DNA from 4 places in the Kaistia sp. SLG-1 genome. Region 3 is predicted to be linked to each of the others. Evidence: predicted binding sites of a transcription regulator. Region 3 holds the regulator's gene; each other region holds the start of a gene.
The links. The regulator LexA, encoded in region 3, represses DNA repair genes until DNA is damaged. The targets are predictions, from matches to a motif close to TGTTCNNNNTGTGTTCNG.
Positions count from the first base shown of each region.

Region 1: a site for LexA is predicted at 2,528-2,545, ahead of recA (recombinase RecA). Genes of this name have one in related genera too.
Region 2: a site for LexA is predicted at 2,502-2,519, ahead of AC6HZP_RS14465 (DNA polymerase IV). Genes of this name have one in related genera too.
Region 4: a site for LexA is predicted at 1,833-1,850, ahead of AC6HZP_RS08630 (PA0069 family radical SAM protein). Genes of this name have one in related genera too.

Region 1 is NZ_AP048544.1:3,636,468-3,640,674, forward strand. It holds gene alaS (alanine--tRNA ligase) at 1-799, opposite strand, end outside; gene AC6HZP_RS16715 (GFA family protein) at 930-1,289, opposite strand; gene recA (recombinase RecA) at 1,393-2,478, opposite strand; gene AC6HZP_RS16725 (serine hydrolase domain-containing protein) at 2,762-4,042, shown strand; gene AC6HZP_RS16730 (SDR family NAD(P)-dependent oxidoreductase) at 4,046-4,207, opposite strand, start outside.
Region 2 is NZ_AP048544.1:3,182,772-3,186,978, reverse strand. It holds gene AC6HZP_RS14475 (DUF1801 domain-containing protein) at 58-489, opposite strand; gene AC6HZP_RS14470 (DUF1801 domain-containing protein) at 534-1,010, opposite strand; gene AC6HZP_RS14465 (DNA polymerase IV) at 1,144-2,421, opposite strand; gene gatC (Asp-tRNA(Asn)/Glu-tRNA(Gln) amidotransferase subunit GatC) at 2,652-2,939, shown strand; gene gatA (Asp-tRNA(Asn)/Glu-tRNA(Gln) amidotransferase subunit GatA) at 3,037-4,207, shown strand, end outside.
Region 3 is NZ_AP048544.1:3,048,318-3,052,524, forward strand. It holds gene AC6HZP_RS13815 (SDR family NAD(P)-dependent oxidoreductase) at 1-384, shown strand, start outside; gene AC6HZP_RS13820 (SDR family NAD(P)-dependent oxidoreductase) at 465-1,217, shown strand; gene lexA (transcriptional repressor LexA) at 1,444-2,148, shown strand; gene AC6HZP_RS13830 (ComEC/Rec2 family competence protein) at 2,142-4,207, opposite strand, start outside.
Region 4 is NZ_AP048544.1:1,937,304-1,941,510, forward strand. It holds gene AC6HZP_RS08625 (NYN domain-containing protein) at 1-529, opposite strand, end outside; gene AC6HZP_RS08630 (PA0069 family radical SAM protein) at 670-1,764, opposite strand; gene AC6HZP_RS08635 (glycosyltransferase) at 1,922-2,515, shown strand; gene moaB (molybdenum cofactor biosynthesis protein B) at 2,719-3,267, opposite strand; gene AC6HZP_RS08645 (4-(cytidine 5'-diphospho)-2-C-methyl-D-erythritol kinase) at 3,337-4,207, opposite strand, start outside.

The DNA of each region.
Region 1 (4,207 bases), 590 kb from region 3:
CCTCGGCCGGGACCCCGGTCGCCTCGACCGAGGCGCGGATCAGCGCCTTGAACAGGTCGATGTCGTAATTGTCATGCACGCCCTGCATGACGGCGGCGATGCGCTCGAGGCCCATGCCGGTATCGATCGACGGGCGCGGCAGCGGCACGCGGTTGCCCGGCGCGATCTGCTCGAACTGCATGAAGACGAGATTCCAGATCTCGATGAAGCGGTCGCCATCCTCGTCCGGGCTGCCCGGAGGGCCGCCGGGGATGTGGTCGCCATGGTCGAAGAAGATCTCCGAGCACGGGCCGCAGGGGCCGGTGTCGCCCATCTGCCAGAAATTGTCGGACGTCGCGATGCGGATGATCTTGTCGTCCGACAGGCCGGCGATCTTCTTCCAGAGGCCGAACGCCTCCTCGTCATCGTGATAGACGGTGACGCAGAGCTTCTCCTTCGCGAGGCCGAACTCCTTGGTGACGAGCGTCCAGGCGAGCTCGATCGCGCGCTCCTTGAAATAGTCGCCGAAGGAGAAATTGCCGAGCATCTCGAAGAAGGTGTGATGCCGCGCGGTGTAGCCGACATTGTCGAGATCGTTGTGCTTGCCGCCGGCGCGCACGCATTTCTGCGAGGTGGTGGCGCGCGGATAGGGCGCGGCGGAGCGGCCGGTGAAATAGTCCTTGAACTGGACCATGCCGGCATTGGTGAACATCAGCGTCGGATCGTTGCGCGGCACGAGCGGGCTCGACGCGACGATCTCGTGACCGTTCTTCTGATAGAAGCCGAGATACGCCGACCGAATGTCGTTGACGCTGCTCATGAACTGACCCGCCTGCTACAGAGGCAAAGCGCGTCTTGGCGCGCCCTGCCGAAGGAATTGTGCGGGCGTTTGTAGCGACCGCCAAGCAGACTGTCCAGAAAGCGCGTCAGCCGGCCCCAGACGGATCGTTTCAGTGGCTGCGGCCGTCGAAGGCGGTGACCGTGACGGTCGAGAGATCCATGTCGTCGAGACAGCGGACATTGACCGCCACCATCTCGGCGCCGTCGGGCCCGACGCCGCGGCCGAACGAGCCGACGCCGCAATGTGAACAGAACATATGATGGATGCGGAAGCGGTTGAACTGGTAGTCGGTGAGGTCGTCGGCGCCGCTTTCGAGCGTGAAATCCGCGGCCGGCACGAAGGCGAGCCAGTGGCCGCGCTTCTGGCAGATCGAGCAGTTGCACGACATCGCCGTGCCGAAATCGCCGCGCACCGTGAACCGGACCCGGCCGCAATGACAGCCGCCGCCCCGCGTCTCGCTCGCCGCCATCCTCGCCTCCCGGTGACTTTTCTTTCAGCGAGGCCGGCGAAAAGCGCCGGCCCCGATCGAGCGACGGACGCCGGGGCGGGCGATCCCCTCCCCGGCCTGTTCCTTACGCCTCGAGCGCGTCGTCGCCGTCGCTGTCGTCCTCGGGGCCGCCCTTGGTGAGCTGCTCGGCGATCAGGCCGGCATTCTGGCGGATCGCCAGCTCGATCGTCGCAGCAACCTTCGGGTTTTCGCGCAAAAAGTTCTTGGCGTTCTCGCGGCCCTGGCCGAGGCGCTGGCTGTCATAGGAGAACCAGGCGCCCGACTTCTCGACGATGCCCGCCTTGACGCCGAGATCGACGAGCTCGCCCATCTTGGAGACGCCCTCGCCATACATGATGTCGAACTCGACCTGCTTGAACGGCGGCGCCAGCTTGTTCTTGACGACCTTGACGCGGGTCTGGTTGCCGACCACCTCGTCGCGCTCCTTGATCGCGCCGATGCGGCGGATGTCGAGGCGGACGGAGGCATAGAACTTCAGCGCGTTGCCGCCCGTCGTCGTCTCCGGATTGCCGAACATGACGCCGATCTTCATGCGGATCTGGTTGATGAAGATCACCATCGTGTTCGACTTCGAGATCGACGCGGTGAGCTTGCGGAGCGCCTGGCTCATCAGGCGAGCCTGCAGGCCGGGCAGGCTGTCGCCCATCTCGCCCTCGATTTCGGCGCGCGGCGTCAGCGCCGCGACCGAATCGACGACCAGCACGTCGACCGCGCCGGAGCGGACCAGCGTGTCGGTGATCTCGAGCGCCTGCTCGCCGGTATCGGGCTGGGAAATCAGCAGGTCGTCGAGATTGACGCCGAGCTTGCGGGCGTAGATCGGATCGAGCGCGTGCTCGGCGTCGACGAAGGCGCAGATGCCGCCATTCTTCTGCGCCTCGGCGATGGTGTGCAGCGCCAGCGTGGTCTTGCCCGACGATTCCGGCCCGTAGACCTCGATGATTCGGCCGCGCGGCAGGCCCCCGATGCCAAGCGCGATATCGAGGCCGATGGAGCCGGTCGAAACCGTGCCGATCTCGACGGCCTTGTTCTGGCCGAGTCGCATGATCGACCCCTTGCCAAAGGCCCGTTCGATCTGGGAGAGCGCTGCATCCAGCGCCTTCGACTTGTCCATGGTGGCCCCTTCGACGAGACGGAGAGAAGATTGAGACATTCCGGCGCTCCTTATTCCACACCGCTCGGACGTGAGCAAACACGGACAATGTACACGTTTTGTTCTCGTCCGCAAGCCCCGTCGACCCGCGCCGTCGCCAGTGGCGGCGCGCGCCTTCCAAGGCTAGGGTAATGTGTCGCCGCCGGACGGCGATCCATAAGGGAGGCCATCTATGTCGCGATGCTCTGCCAGGCTCCGGGCCGGACGAAGCCAAGCGGGCTTCGTCGCCGCCGCCCTGCTTTCGGTCATGCTGCTCCCGGCATCGGCGCAAGAGACAAAATCCATGACGGCTCCCATGACGGCTCCGGTAACGACCATCTCGGCAACGGCGCCGATGACGGCCGAGGAATCCGATCCCGGCAAGCTCGGCTGGATGGTGGGGTCGCCGCCGCCCGCCGACAAGATCATCCGCTACAGCGATCCGGATTTTTTCGCTTTCCCCAAGCTGCGCTGGACGGTCTGCCATTTCCGCGAGCTCGCGCCGACGGTCGGCGTCGGCCGCGGCCTCGGTCCGCTGCGCTTCTTCGATCGCGCGATCGATCCGGCGATCGACGCGCTGACCTTCACGCCGCTCGGCGACACAAAGCCGATGCGCTTCGCCGATTCGCTCGCCGCCAACTACACGGACGGCATCGTCATCCTGCATGACGGCGTCCTCGTCTACGAGCGCTATGCCGGCTGCCTCGACGAGACCGGCAAGCATGCGGCGATGTCGGTGACGAAGTCGCTGACCGGCCTGCTCGGCGAGACGCTGGTGGCGGAAGGCAAGCTCGACGAGAACGCCAGGGTCGCGACGCTGGTGCCGGAACTCACTGAGAGCGCGTTCGGCGATGCGACCGTGCGCCAGGTGCTCGATATGACCACCGGCCTCCACTACAGCGAGGACTATGCCGACCCGGACGCCGACGTCTGGATCTATTCGGCCGCCGGCAATCCCTTGCCGAAGCCGGCCGACTACACCGGCCCGCGCAGCTATTTCGACTATCTGAAGACGGTCCGGAAGGAGGGCGAACACGGCGCCGCCTTCGGCTACAGGACGATCAATTCGGACGCGCTCGGCTGGATCATCGCCCGCGTCACGGGCAAATCCGTCGCCGCGCTGCTGTCGGAGCGGATCTGGAGCCGGATGGGCGCCGAGCAGGACGCCTATTACACGCTCGATTCGACCGGAACGCCCTTCGCCGGCGGCGGCTTCAGCGCCGGCCTCCGCGACATGGCGCGCATCGGCCAGCTGATGCTGGACAATGGCAGGCAGGCCGGCGAGCAGATCATCCCCGAGGCGGCGATCGCCCATATCCGCGCCGGCGGCGACAAGGCGGCCTTCGCCAAGGCCAATTATCCGCTGCTGAAGGGCTGGAGCTACAGCGGCATGTGGTGGATCTCGCACAACCCGAACGGCGCCTTCATGGCGCGCGGCGTGCACGGCCAGGCGATCTATGTCGATCCGGCCGCGCGCATGGTGATCGCCCGCTTCGCCTCCAACCCCGTCGCCAGCAACGCCGCCAACGACCCGACGAGCCTGCCCGCCTATGAGGCGGTGGCGAAATACCTGATGACGAAGTGAGGATCAGGCGGTCAGGCCGCCATCGACGACGATCGTCTGGCCGGTGACATAACGCGCCTCGGGCGAGGCGAGATAGGCGACGGTCGCGGCGATTTCCTGGACCTCGCCATAGCGGCCGGCCGGAATGCGGGCGATGCGCTCCGGCGTGCTCGGCAGCGAATCGAT
Region 2 (4,207 bases), 130 kb from region 3:
CGCACCTTGACGATCTTCTTTGCTCTTCAGGTTGATGGTCGTCCGCGAGGCGCTCGATCAGCCGGCCTTCGGCTTCTTCCGCTTGCTGGCCAGCGATTGGTTCAGCGCCACCGCCGCGCGGATCAGGGCGAGGAAGGCTTCTTCGTCGATCGCCTCGTCCTGGTGGATGTCGATGGCGCGGCGGGTGTTGCCCTCGAGGCTGGAGTTGAAGAGGCCCTTGGGATCGTCGAGCGAGGCGCCCTTGGCGAAGGTCAGCTTGACGGCGTTCTTGTAGGTTTCGCCGGTGCAGAGAATGCCGTCATGCGACCAGACGGGCACGCCGCGCCATTTCACTTCCTCGATCACGTCGGGATCGGCGTCGTGGATCCAGCGGCGGACGCGGGCCAGCGTCTCGCCTTGCCAGCCGCCGAGCTCGCGGATCTTGGCGTCGATCTGCCGGGCCGGCGAGGTGAGATCGTCCTCGGTCGTGTCGTCCTGCGTCGGTTTCATGGACTGTCACCTCTCTCGGGATCGGTGGGCGGGGATCGGCCTGCTCACATCTTTTCGCCGGGCAACCGGCTCGCCTGCTTCACCCAGGCCTCGAACTCCGCCGCGTCGAAGGGCTTGTCCTCGTGGATATCGAGATAGCGCACATTCGCCTGTTTCGACGCGCCGGGCGGCGGCGGATCGAGAGCCGCGCCGTGGAGGAAGGCGACCTTCACGTATTTCGTCATGCAGTGAAAGCTCAGGAACCAGGTGCCATCGTCGCCAACGCCATAGAGGGGCGAGTTCCATTTGACCGCCTTGCGCAGGCCGGGCACGGCGCGCGTGACGATCGCGTCCAGCTCCTTGCCGACATCGCGCTTCCAGCCCGGCATGGCGGCGATATAGGCCTGCACGGGCTCGTCGCCATAGCCCTTCGGGATCTGCGGATTGCCGCCGGCCAGCAGTTTTGGCGCGCCGGCTGGAGCGTCCTGCGTATTCGGGCGGGTGGCGGACGTCGCCGGCTTTCTCGCGGTCTTGCCAGTCATGGGCGTGGTCCTCCCTCCATCGTCCCCCTCGGCGATCCTAGCCCCGGCGAGGCGGCGGCATCAAATCGCGCGCCGCAGCGCATCCCCCGAAGGGAATGCCGGTGCGCGTGAAGAAGTTGCGAGCCGGCGGAGACTAATCCGACTTCCGAAACGTGATGCCGTGCTCGACGGCTGCCTTGCCGAACTTGCCGCGCACCTTGTCGATCGCTTCCTCGGCCTTGGCGCGCTTGGCCGCGGCGGGGTCGACGAGGTCGTCGGGATCGGCGAACTGCGGATCGGAGAAGTCCGATACCTGGACGCCGATCAGGCGATACGTCGTTCCATCTGTCTCATGCGCCAACAGCTGCTCCGCCGTGCGAAAGATGCGGTCGGCGAGCCGGGTCGGGTCGGCGAGCTGGCGCGAGCGGGTGCGGAGCTTGAAGTCGGCGGATTTCAGCTTCAGCGTCACGTTCGAGGCGGCGAGCTCGGCCCGCTTCAGCCGGCCGGACACCTTTTCGGACAGCCGGCGCAGGATCGGCCTCAGACTCGCGAGATCGGCGAGGTCGTGCTCGAACGTCGTCTCGGCACCGATCGATTTCGCCTCGTGCCGGGGCTCGACGACGCGGCGGTCGTCGGCGCGGGCAAGCCGCGCCAGCCGCAGCCCCATGACGCCATAGCGCCTGGCGAGGTCGCTCTCCTCCATCCGCTGCAGCTGGCCGATCGACTTGATGCCGCTCTCGGCCAGCTTCGCCTCCAGCGCTTTGCCGACGCCCCAGATCATGCTGACGGGCTTGTCGGCCAGGAAGGCGAGCGCCTCGCCGCGGCCGATCACCGAGAAGCCGCGCGGCTTGTCGAGGTCGGAGGCGATCTTGGCGAGGAACTTGTTGAAGGAGAGGCCGACCGAGATGGTGATGCCGATCTCCTGTTCGACCCGGCGGGCGAAGCGGGCGATCGTCAGCGCCGGCGGCGCGCCATGCAGCCGCTCGGTGCCGGAGAGGTCGAGGAAGGCCTCGTCGATCGAGATCGGCTCGACCAGCGGCGTCAGTTCCTGCATCAGCGTGCGGATCTGTTGGCCGACGCCGACATACTTCTCCATGTTCGGCCGAATCACGGTGGCGTCGGGGCAGAGCTCCAGCGCCTTGTACATCGGCATCGCCGAGCGGACGCCGTGGATGCGGGCGATGTAGCAGCAAGTCGAGACGACGCCGCGTTTTCCGCCGCCGATGATGACCGGCTTGTCGGCGAGATCAGGATCGTCGCGCTTCTCGATCGAGGCGTAGAAGGCGTCGCAATCGACATGGGTGATGGCGAGCGCGCCGAGTTCGGGATGCGCCACCAGGCGTGGGCTGCCGCAGGCCGGGCAGCGGCGGCCGGCCGCCGGCGTCAGGCAATCGCGGCAAAAGCCGGCGAGGGTGTTGGCAGCGGTCGACATGGCGGTCCGATCATGGCGGTCCGGATACGGCCCGGTGCCGCGAGCGGGCAGGTTAGCGGCCCGTTGGCGGCCCTGCAATCCGTTCGCTGTTTGTTCCAGAGGTCCCCGCGGCAATAATCGGTGCGGAAAACCTGTTCAGTTGCGGTGCGGCGAGGGCGGGTGATATAGCGGGCGGATATTTCCGCCGCCTGCCGGCGCGTCCAACCGGTTCTTGCCAAAGGGTTCTCGCCATGTCCGTCGACATCGCCACCGTCAAGCGGGTCGCTCATCTCGCCCGGATCGCTGTCACCGAGGAGGAAGCCGCTTCCTTCCAGGGCGAGATCAACGCCATTCTCGGTTTCGCCGAGCAGTTGAACGAGGTCGATGTCGAGGGCGTCGAGCCGCTGACCTCGGTGGTCGCGCAGACGATGAAGAAGCGCGCCGACGTCGTCTCGGACGGCTATTATGCCGATCGCGTCGTCGCCAATGCGCCGGTTTCGGACGACGATTTCTTCGTCGTGCCGAAGGTCGTCGAGTGACGCCCGGCACGGGCCGCAGACTTTTCGAAGAGGGCGCGCGCGTCCTCAGCACGGTGACGCCGCTCACCGCTTCCGCCTCCTGATTTTCGAGATGCCGATGTCTTCGACAGACCTGACCAGCCTGACCATTGCCGAGATCCGCGAGGGATTGTCGGCCAAGGCCTTCTCCGCCACGGAGCTGACCAAGGCCTATCTCGCCGCGATGGAAGCCGCGCGTTCGCTGAATGCCTATGTCTTCGAGACGCCGGACCAGGCGCTGAGCATGGCGGCCGCTTCCGACGAGCGGCTGGCGAAGGGCGAGGGCCGGGCGCTTGAAGGCGTGCCGCTCGGCATCAAGGACCTGTTCGCGACCGAAGGCGTCCACACCCAGGCTGCGTCGCACATCCTCGACCAGTTCAAGCCGAACTATGAATCGACCGTCACCGCCAATCTCTGGAACGACGGCGCGGTCATGCTCGGCAAGCTGAACATGGACGAGTTCGCCATGGGCTCGTCGAACGAGACCTCCTATTACGGCCCGGTCGTCAATCCGTGGCGCAAGGAAGGCTCGAACGCGCCGCTGGTTCCCGGTGGTTCCTCGGGCGGCTCGGCGGCGGCCGTCGCCGCGCGTCTCTGCGCCGGCGCCACCGCGACCGATACCGGCGGCTCGATCCGCCAGCCGGCCGCCTTCACCGGCACCGTCGGCATCAAGCCGACCTATGGCCGCTGCTCGCGCTGGGGCACGGTCGCCTTCGCCTCGTCGCTCGACCAGGCCGGCCCGATCGCCCGCACGGTGCGCGATGCCGCGATCCTGCTGAAGTCGATGGCCTCGGTCGACGACAAGGACACGACCTCGGTCGATGTTCCGGTCGGCGACTACGAGGGCGCGATCGGCCAGTCGGTGAAGGGGCTGCGCATCGGCATCCCGCGCGAATACCGGCTCGACGGCATGTCGGACGAGATCGAGGCGCTCTGGCAGCAGGGCATCGCCTGGCTGAAGGAAGCCGGCGCCGAGATCGTCGACATCTCGCTGCCGCATACGAAATACGCGCTGCCGGCCTATTACATCGTGGCGCCGGCCGAGGCCTCGTCCAACCTGGCGCGCTATGACGGTGTCCGCTACGGCCTGCGGGTTCCCGGCGACGACATCGCCTCGATGTACGAGAACACCCGCTCGGCCGGCTTCGGCCGCGAGGTGAAGCGCCGCATCCTGATCGGCACCTATGTGCTGTCGGCCGGCTATTACGACGCCTACTATGTCCGCGCCCAGCGCATCCGCACCCTGATCA
Region 3 (4,207 bases):
GGCATCTATGAAGGCGCCAAGTTCGCGGTCGAGGGCATCGTCGAGGCGCTCGCCGGCGAAGTCGAACGGTTCGGCATCAAGGTGACCCTGATCGAGCCGGCCGGCTACGCCACCAGCTTCCTCGAGGGCCCGACGATGAAGCAGGCGACGGAGATCCCCGCCTACAATGTCGTCCGCGAGGAGCTCGCCGAGCGCCTCACCGCCGACCAGCTCGGCGATCCCCGCGCCACGGTGCCGGCGATCCTGAAGCTCGTCGATTCCGACAAGCCGCCGCTCCGGCTGATCCTCGGCGACCTGCTGCCGCTGGTCAAAGACATCTACGCCGACCGCATCCGCACCTGGGAGTCCTGGGAAGACGTCTCCAAGGCGGCGCTCCGCCTCTGATCCGCTTCGTCGCGGCCCGGACTCCTCCCGTCCGGGCCGCGAGCCGCCGATCCTCTCCAACCATGCATGAGTGCCAGACCATGACGCAGTCCGCAGGCCGGTTCACGGGCCAGACGATCATCGTGACCGGAGCCGGCGCCGGCATCGGCCGCGCCACGGCGCTTCGCCTCGCCGCCGAAGGCGCGCGGGTCCTCGCCGCCGACATCTCGGCCGACAACCTCGAAAGCCTGGCGCAACAGGCGCCGGCCGGAAGCGTCGTCGCCGTGGTCGGTGACCTGACCGAGCAGTCCTTCATCGACACCCTCGCCGCCGCCAGCGACGGCAGGATCGACGGCGTGGCGAACATTGCCGGCATCACTGACGGCTGGCTGCCGCCGGCCGAGATGGACGACGCCACCTGGCACAAGGTGTTCGAATTGAACCTGACGGCGCCGATGCGGCTCGCCCGCGCGGTGCTGCCGCAGATGCTCGCCCGCGGCAAAGGCAATTTCGCCTTCGTCTCGTCCGAGGCCAGTTTCCGCTCGTCGCTGTCGGGCGTCGCCTATACCAGCTCGAAGCACGGCCTGAACGGCCTGGCGAAATCGATCGCCTTCTACTACGGCACCAAGGGCATCCGCTCCAACGTCGTCGCGCCGGGCGGCGTCAAGACGGGCATGGATACGCGGTTCCGTTCGGACTATGCCAAGGAGATCACGGCCCCGATCCTTGAGACCGCGCCGCCGTCGGTGGAGCCCGACATCATCGTCCACTCCATCCTCTGGCTTCTCTCGGACGACTCGCCGAACATCAACGGCGTCATCCTGCCCTGCGACGGCGGCTGGACGACGATGTAGTCGGGATCCCGGCCGCCCACGCTCAAACCGGAGCCCCGGTTCTCGATGCCGGAGGCGGACGACGATCGCCCGCCTTCGTCCCGCGATCGCGCGTCCAGCGCCGCCCAGCGATCGCGCTCCTGCCGCGCTGCCTTGCGGAACGCATGGGGAACAGTTATTCTGTTCGCGTTTTGTACCTTGACGATTCTGTCGTCCCCCTTGGCAAGGCCCGCAGCGCGAGATCACCATGCTCACTCGGAAGCAGTATGAACTTCTCCTGTTCATCAACGAGCGACTGAAGGAAGCAGGCGTCCCTCCCTCTTTCGATGAAATGAAGGACGCGCTCGACCTGCGCTCCAAGTCCGGCATCCATCGCCTGATCAAGGCGCTGGAGGAACGTGGCTTCATCCGCCGCCTGCCCAACCGGGCCCGCGCGCTGGAGGTCGTCCGCCTCCCCGAGACGATGACGCCGACCCTGGCGCGGCCGAAGAAGCAGGCCTTCTCGCCGAGCGTGATCGAGGGCAGCCTCGGCCGGGTCCGCCCGGTCGAAGAAATGCCGGATCTCGCACAGCCCGTCATTATCCCGGTGATGGGCCGCATCGCCGCCGGCGTGCCGATCTCGGCCATCCAGACGCAGAGCCATTCGATCTCCGTTCCGCCGGAAATGCTGCGCGCCGGCGAGCATTTCGCGCTCGAAGTGCGCGGCGATTCGATGATCGAGGCCGGCATCCTCGACGGCGACACCGTGCTCATCCGCAAGAGCGACAATGCCGATTCCGGCGACATCGTCGTCGCGCTGGTCGACGAGGAAGAGGCGACGCTGAAGCGGCTCCGCCGCAAGGGCGCGTCGATCGCGCTCGAAGCCGCCAACCCGGCCTATGAGACGCGCATCTTCGGACCCGACCGGGTCCGCATTCAGGGCAAGCTGGTCGGCTTGCTCCGCACCTACTGATCGTCCGGCCCCGGCTCGTAGCGCGGCATCCACGGCCGGCGCACCGGGGCATAGGCGGTCAGGACCTCGAAGCGGTCGGCAAGCTGGATCGGACGCAGTCCGGCTTCGGATTGCGTCTCGACGTTTGTCGGCGGGAGGATGTCTTCATCCTCGGCACTGCGCTCGATTTCGGCATCGCGCTCCTGGAAAGCGTTCTCTTTGGCATCGCCCTGGTCGGCAGAGCGCCGCTCGGGATCGCGCGCTTCGGCAGTGCGCTCTCGAGCCAGGCGCTCTCGTGCATAGCGCTCCGGCGGAGCGGCCTGGGGGACATTGGACAATTCGGTTTGGGCCGGCGCGGACAGGACAGGGACGGGTTCCGCCGCTCCAAGCCGGGAAGCCCCCTCGCCTGCACTCGCCAAAGCCTCGTGATCAACGCGCCCCAACGCAATGACTGACCTTTGCCGGTCGGGAGGCAGCGTGCCCGGCGCGGCTCCGGCTTCGGTTCCAGACGCCTCGGCAGCGGCAAGATCCCCGACATCCGTCGCGTCGGCGGCGCGGCTCTCCGTTTCATCGTCCCGAGCTGGCGGCAGAGCCGTCCCGCCGCCGGGGATGACCGCCTCGGCGGTCACGGAGGCCGCCGCCGTATTGGACGTGCGCGGATCGGCGGGAAGGTATCCGTCAGCTGGGGCGATCGGAGCATTCGACGCGATTGGCTCGTCCGGGGCGGTCGGGCCGTTCGGGGCGGTAGCCTTGGCCGGCTCCGCCGGGGCGGCCGGATCGGCCAGCCCCTCCATCGAATCGGCTAAAATCCCCTCGCGCTGGATCAGGGCGATCGAGCCGGCGCGGCGGAGCGCATGCCGGTCGAGGACGGCCGTGTGCAGGCCGCAGCTTGCCGGCACTGCGAGCGGGCTGACGATCAGCACCGCGCGGCGGCAATCCTCTTCAAACGCGGAGCGGTCGAGCGCCAGCGCCACCAGGCCGCCATCCGGCAGCCGGCCGACGCAGCCGGAGGCGTCGCATCCGCCGGCCTGCACGACGCCGGGAAGCGCCGCGTCGCGCGGATCGCCGTCCGAGCGCAGCCAGATATCGGTGACGAAGCGGTCCTGCTTGCGGGCGACGATCGAATGGCGGCCGTCCTCGCCGCGCAGCGCGATCTGGCGGCCGTCGGCGCTGACGAGCAGGCCTGGCCGCGCCGGATAGAGCGCCAGGGCGGCGCCGAGGACCATCGGCGCCAGCCCGGCGAGCCGCCAGCGCTCGCGCCAGAGCGCCAGCCAGGCGAAGCCGGCGATGAAGATGAGAAGGGCCGTGGCGCTCGGCATGGCGGCGCCGCCCGATTGCCCGGACCATTCGCTGACCTTGGCGGCGACGACGAGCATGCCGTCGATGCCCCAGCCGACGATGGCGAGCGGCGGCGCTTCCAGCCCGAACGGCATGAGGAGCACGGCGATCAGCGCCGCCGGCATGACGAGGAAATCGGTCAGCGGCATCGCCGCGACATTGGCGAGGATCGAGAGCGGCGCCATGCGCTGGAAGTGATAGAGCGCGAAGGGCGTCGTCCCGAGCCCGCCGAGGAGCGAGGTCACCACCATGCCGCCGCCGAATAGCAGCAGTCGCCGCGAGAGGAGCGCGGCGCGGCCTCGCGGCAGCGTTGCGTTCGTCGCCAGGCGCCGCCGATGCCGCTCGGCCATGAGCTCGAAGCCGGCGACGAGCGCCACGGTGGCGGCGAACGACATCTGGAAGCTGGCCGAAAGGATGCTCTCCGGCGTCACGGCGAGCACGACCAGCCCGGCGAGCGCGACGTTGCGCATCGAGATCGCCCGCCGGTCGGCCAGGATGGCGAGGAAGGCGATCGAGGTCATGACGAAGGAGCGCTGCGCCGCGACATCGAGACCGGAGATCAGCAGGTAGAAGCCGCTGAGAAGGAGCGCGGCGATGGCAGCCCATTTCTTGATCGGCCGCCGGAGCGCCAGCGCCGGCACCAAAGCGAGCCCTGCCCGGACGGCCCAATAGATCGCGCCGGAGACGAGCGCCATGTGCAGGCCGGAGACGGAAAGGATGTGAGCGAGCCCCGACAGGCGCA
Region 4 (4,207 bases), 1.1 Mb from region 3:
CGTCGCGCGGCAGGCGCGGCACGCTCTTCGGCGGTGACTTGCTCTTCGTCTTGGCGGGCTCGCTCGTCTGGCGCTCCTCGGCGAGCAGCAGGTCGCAATAGAAGAAGCGGTCGCAGGCGGCGACATAGGGCTTGGTCGATTTCTGCTCGCCGAAGCCGTAGACGGCGAGGCCGTCCTCGCGGATGCGGCTTGCGAGCGTGGTGAAATCGCTGTCGCTGGACGCGATGCAGAACCCGTCGAGACCCTTCTCGTGCAGCATGTCCATCGCCTCGATGGCGAGCTTCATGTCCGTCGCGTTCTTGCCGACGGCGGCTGGCGGCACATGCACCGGCGTCAGCGCATGGCTGTGCAGCAGCGGCTGCCACTGCGACATCGAGCTGGAGGCGAAATGGCCGTAGACGCGGCGGATCACGACCCGCCCGATCGTCGAGGCCTCGCGGATGATGATGGGCAGGAAATCGGCCCGGACATTGTCGGCGTCGATCAGAAGGGCGAGTTTCGCCGTGGCTCCGGGAAGTTGATCCGCCAATTTATGCTCCGATCGCAACGGGGAGCGGCAAGCGACCGCGGCGCGAGGCGCCTGCCACATGCGCGCCAGATCCCACCTTGTTAGCACAGATGCGCTGGCCTGGCCGGGACGGCGGCGCATTTCACCACTTCCTGAAGACCCTAGAACAGGCTCAGCTGTGCCGGCTGGCGGACGGGCGGGGAAAACAGGTCGGTCCGCAGCTTGAGGCTGCGCCGGTTCAGTTCCAGCCGCCGCGCCGCGATCTCGAAGCGCCGCCCGATCTGCCAGGCATAGGGGCCTTCGCCCTTCTGCCGCTTGCCGAAGGTCGCGTCATAGTCCTTGCCGCCGCGCATCGAGCGCAGCACCGACATCACGTGCCGGTAGCGGTCGGGATAGTGGCGGAGCAGCCATTCCTTGAAGATCTCGCTGACCTCGAGCGGCAGGCGCAGCAGCACGTAGCCGGCCTCGGTGGCGCCGGCGGCGACGGCCGCGTCGAGGATGCGCTCGACCTCGCTATCGTTCAGCGCCGGGATGATCGGCGCGACGAGCACGCCGACCGGCACGCCCGCATCCGCCAGCCCGCGCACGGCGTCGAGCCGGCGGCCCGGGGTCGCCGCGCGCGGCTCCATGTCGCGCGCCAGCTTGCGGTCGAGCGTGGTGATCGACAGCGCCACCTTGGCGAGGCCGCGCTCCGCCATGCGGCCGAGAATGTCGACGTCGCGCAGCACCAGCGCCGATTTGGTGACGATGCCGACCGGATGGTTGAAGCGGTCCAGTACCTCGAGGATGTCGCGCATCATGCGGTGCTGGCGCTCGATCGGCTGGTAGGGATCGGTGTTGGTGCCGATGGCGATCGTGCGCGGCTTGTAGTCCGGGTCCGAAAGCTCCTTCTCCAGGAGCTTGGCGGCGTCGGGCTTGTAGAAGAGCTTCGATTCGAAATCGAGGCCGGCCGACAGGCCCATATAGGCATGCGTCGGCCGCGCGAAGCAGTAGGAGCAGCCATGCTCGCAGCCGCGATACGGATTGATCGAGCGGTCGAAGGCGAGATCCGGCGAATCGTTGCGGGTGATGATCGTCTTCGCCTTTTCCGGCATCACCTCGGTCTTGAACGGCGGCAGCTCGTCCAGCGTCTGCCAGCCATCGTCGAAGGGGATCGACTGGAAGCGTTCGAAGCGCCCAGAGCTGTTGCTCTGGGCGCCACGTCCGCGTCGACGGTCAGGATCGATCGACGCGGTCAGGGTCGGGTCCGCCGGCATGAGCAGCGGGTCAAGATGCGGGGGGAGGGAGCGTGCGAGCGACATGAAGCGACTCATACGCCCGTTTTGAGAACAAAACAAGAACGCATGAGATTGCGACGGAACGTCTCGCTTGTTTGATCTCGCAGACGCAAAATTTAACGCTAAGATCGAAGGAATGATCAGCGTGATCCTCTCCACCCGCAATGACGAGCTGGCGCTGGCGCATGCGCTGGCGGCCCTCGTGCCTGCCGCCGCCGACGGCATGGTGCGCGAAGTGATCGTCGTCGACAGCGGCTCGACGGACGGCACGGTCGCCGTCGCCGACGCGGCCGGCTGCAAGCTCGTCGAGGGCACGGGCGAGCGCGGCGCGGATCTCGCGAGGGGCGCGAGCCTCGCCCGCTCCGACTGGCTGCTCTTCCTGTCGCCGGACGTGATGCTCGAGCCCGGCTGGCAGCGCGAGGCGCGCGACTTCATCGACCGGCTGGCGATGGCGGGCAGCGGCGCGACGCGCGCGGCCTCCTTCCGTCTCGCCCATGCCGGCTTCGGCTGGCGCTCGCGGCTGGCGGAGACCCGCGCCGCGCTCCGCGCCCGTTTGCTGGCCGCGCCCTTGCCAGAGCAGGGCCTGCTGGTTCCGTCGAGCCTCTATCGCGCCGTCGGCGGTCATCGCGCCGAGGCTCGCCGCGCCGAGAGCGATCTCGGCCGCCGCATCGGCCGCGGCAGGATGTCGTTCCTGCGCGCCCGGGCGATCTCGCGCGGCGCCGCCGCCTGACAGCCCTTCTTCCTGCCTCCCTTTAGCGGGGTCTGACCCTTTCTTCACCTCTCCCTGAGGGAGAGGTCGGAGCGAAGCTCCGGGTGAGGGTTTAGGGAACTATCCGGTGAGGCCGTAAACCCTCACCCGCCGGCCTTCGGCCGTCGACCTCTCCCTCAGGGAGAGGTGAAGGAACAGCGTCCCCCACATTCCGGGCGAGACCCTCAGGCCTGGAGCTTGCCGCGCTTCAGGTGCTCGTCGAGGCGCGGCATGATCTCGACGAAATTGCACGGCCGGCTGCGATAATCGAATTGCAGGCTGAGGATGCCGTCCCAGGCGTCCCGGCAGGCGCCGGGCGAGCCGGGGATCGCGAAGATGAAGGTCGAGTTGGCGACGCCGGCGGTGGCGCGCGACTGGATCGTCGCGGTGCCGATCTTCTCATAGCTCAGGCGATGGAACACGGCCGAGAAGCCGTCCATGCGCTTTTCGAACAGCGGCTCCACGGCCTCGGGCGTGACGTCGCGGCCGGTGAAGCCGGTGCCGCCCGTGGTGATGACGACGTCGATGCCGTCATCCTCGATCCAGCACGAGACGATGGTCCGGATCTCGTCGACATCGTCAGGGACGATGGCGCGCTCGGCCAGCACATGCCCGGCCGACTGGATGCGCTCGGCCAGCGTCTGGCCCGACCGGTCATCTTCGAGCGAGCGCGTGTCGGAGACCGTGAGCACGGCGAAGCGGACCGGAATGAAGGGCAGGGTCTCGTCGGCCATGGCGGGTTCCTCGTCGCGCAATCTCTGCCGAGACATAGTCGCTGCCAAGCGCCAAGGAAAGCGGGATAGCTAGTCGCTACCCTCCGCGGCGGTCGCGGCGATCCACCAGTCCGGATGCGCTGCTTTGATGCGCGCCGCGGCGCGGGCAGCGCTCGCATCGTCCGGATAGATCCCGAACACGGTCGCGCCGGAGCCGGACATCCGTGCCAGCAGGCAAGCCTCCGTCGCGCCGACGGCGGCGATCCCGTCGGCGATGACGGGAAGCGTCGCGATGGCCGGCGCCTCGAGATCGTTGCGCGTGCCGCGCAGCCAGGCGGCGAGCGCGGCGGCGTCGGTGAAAGTAGTCGGCAGGTCGGGCAGGGCGGGATGGTCGGCGCGGGCGAGTTGCCGGAACACGGCCGGCGTCGAGACGGCGGCGCGCGGATTGACGAGCAGCATCGGCAGCCGGGGCAGGCCGCTTGCCGGCGCGAGCCGGTCGCCGATCCCCGTGGCACGCAGCGGCGTCGAGCGCAGGCACATCGGCACGTCGGCGCCGAGCGTCGCCGCGATCGCGTCGGGCACGGTCGCCGAGCCGGCGGGGAGGGGGGCGATGCGCGCCAGCAGGCGCAGCGTCGCCGCCGCGTCGGCCGAACCGCCGCCGATGCCGGAGGCGACCGGCAGGTTTTTGATGAGCCTGAGGCCGAGGCCGCCAATCGCGCCGCCCGCCGCCTGATGCGCCCGCGCGGCGCGCAGCACGAGATTGTCCGGCCCGATATCGAGCCCGGCCGCGAAGGGGCCATCGATCCGAAGCGCTGGCGTCAGGGCGCCGGGTTCGGCGATCGCCTCGATCGTGTCGCCGATCCCGGCGAACACGACGAGACTGTCGAGCTCGTGATAGCCATCGGCGCGACGGCCGGTGACGTGCAAAGCGAGGTTGATCTTCGCCGGCGCGAATTCCGCG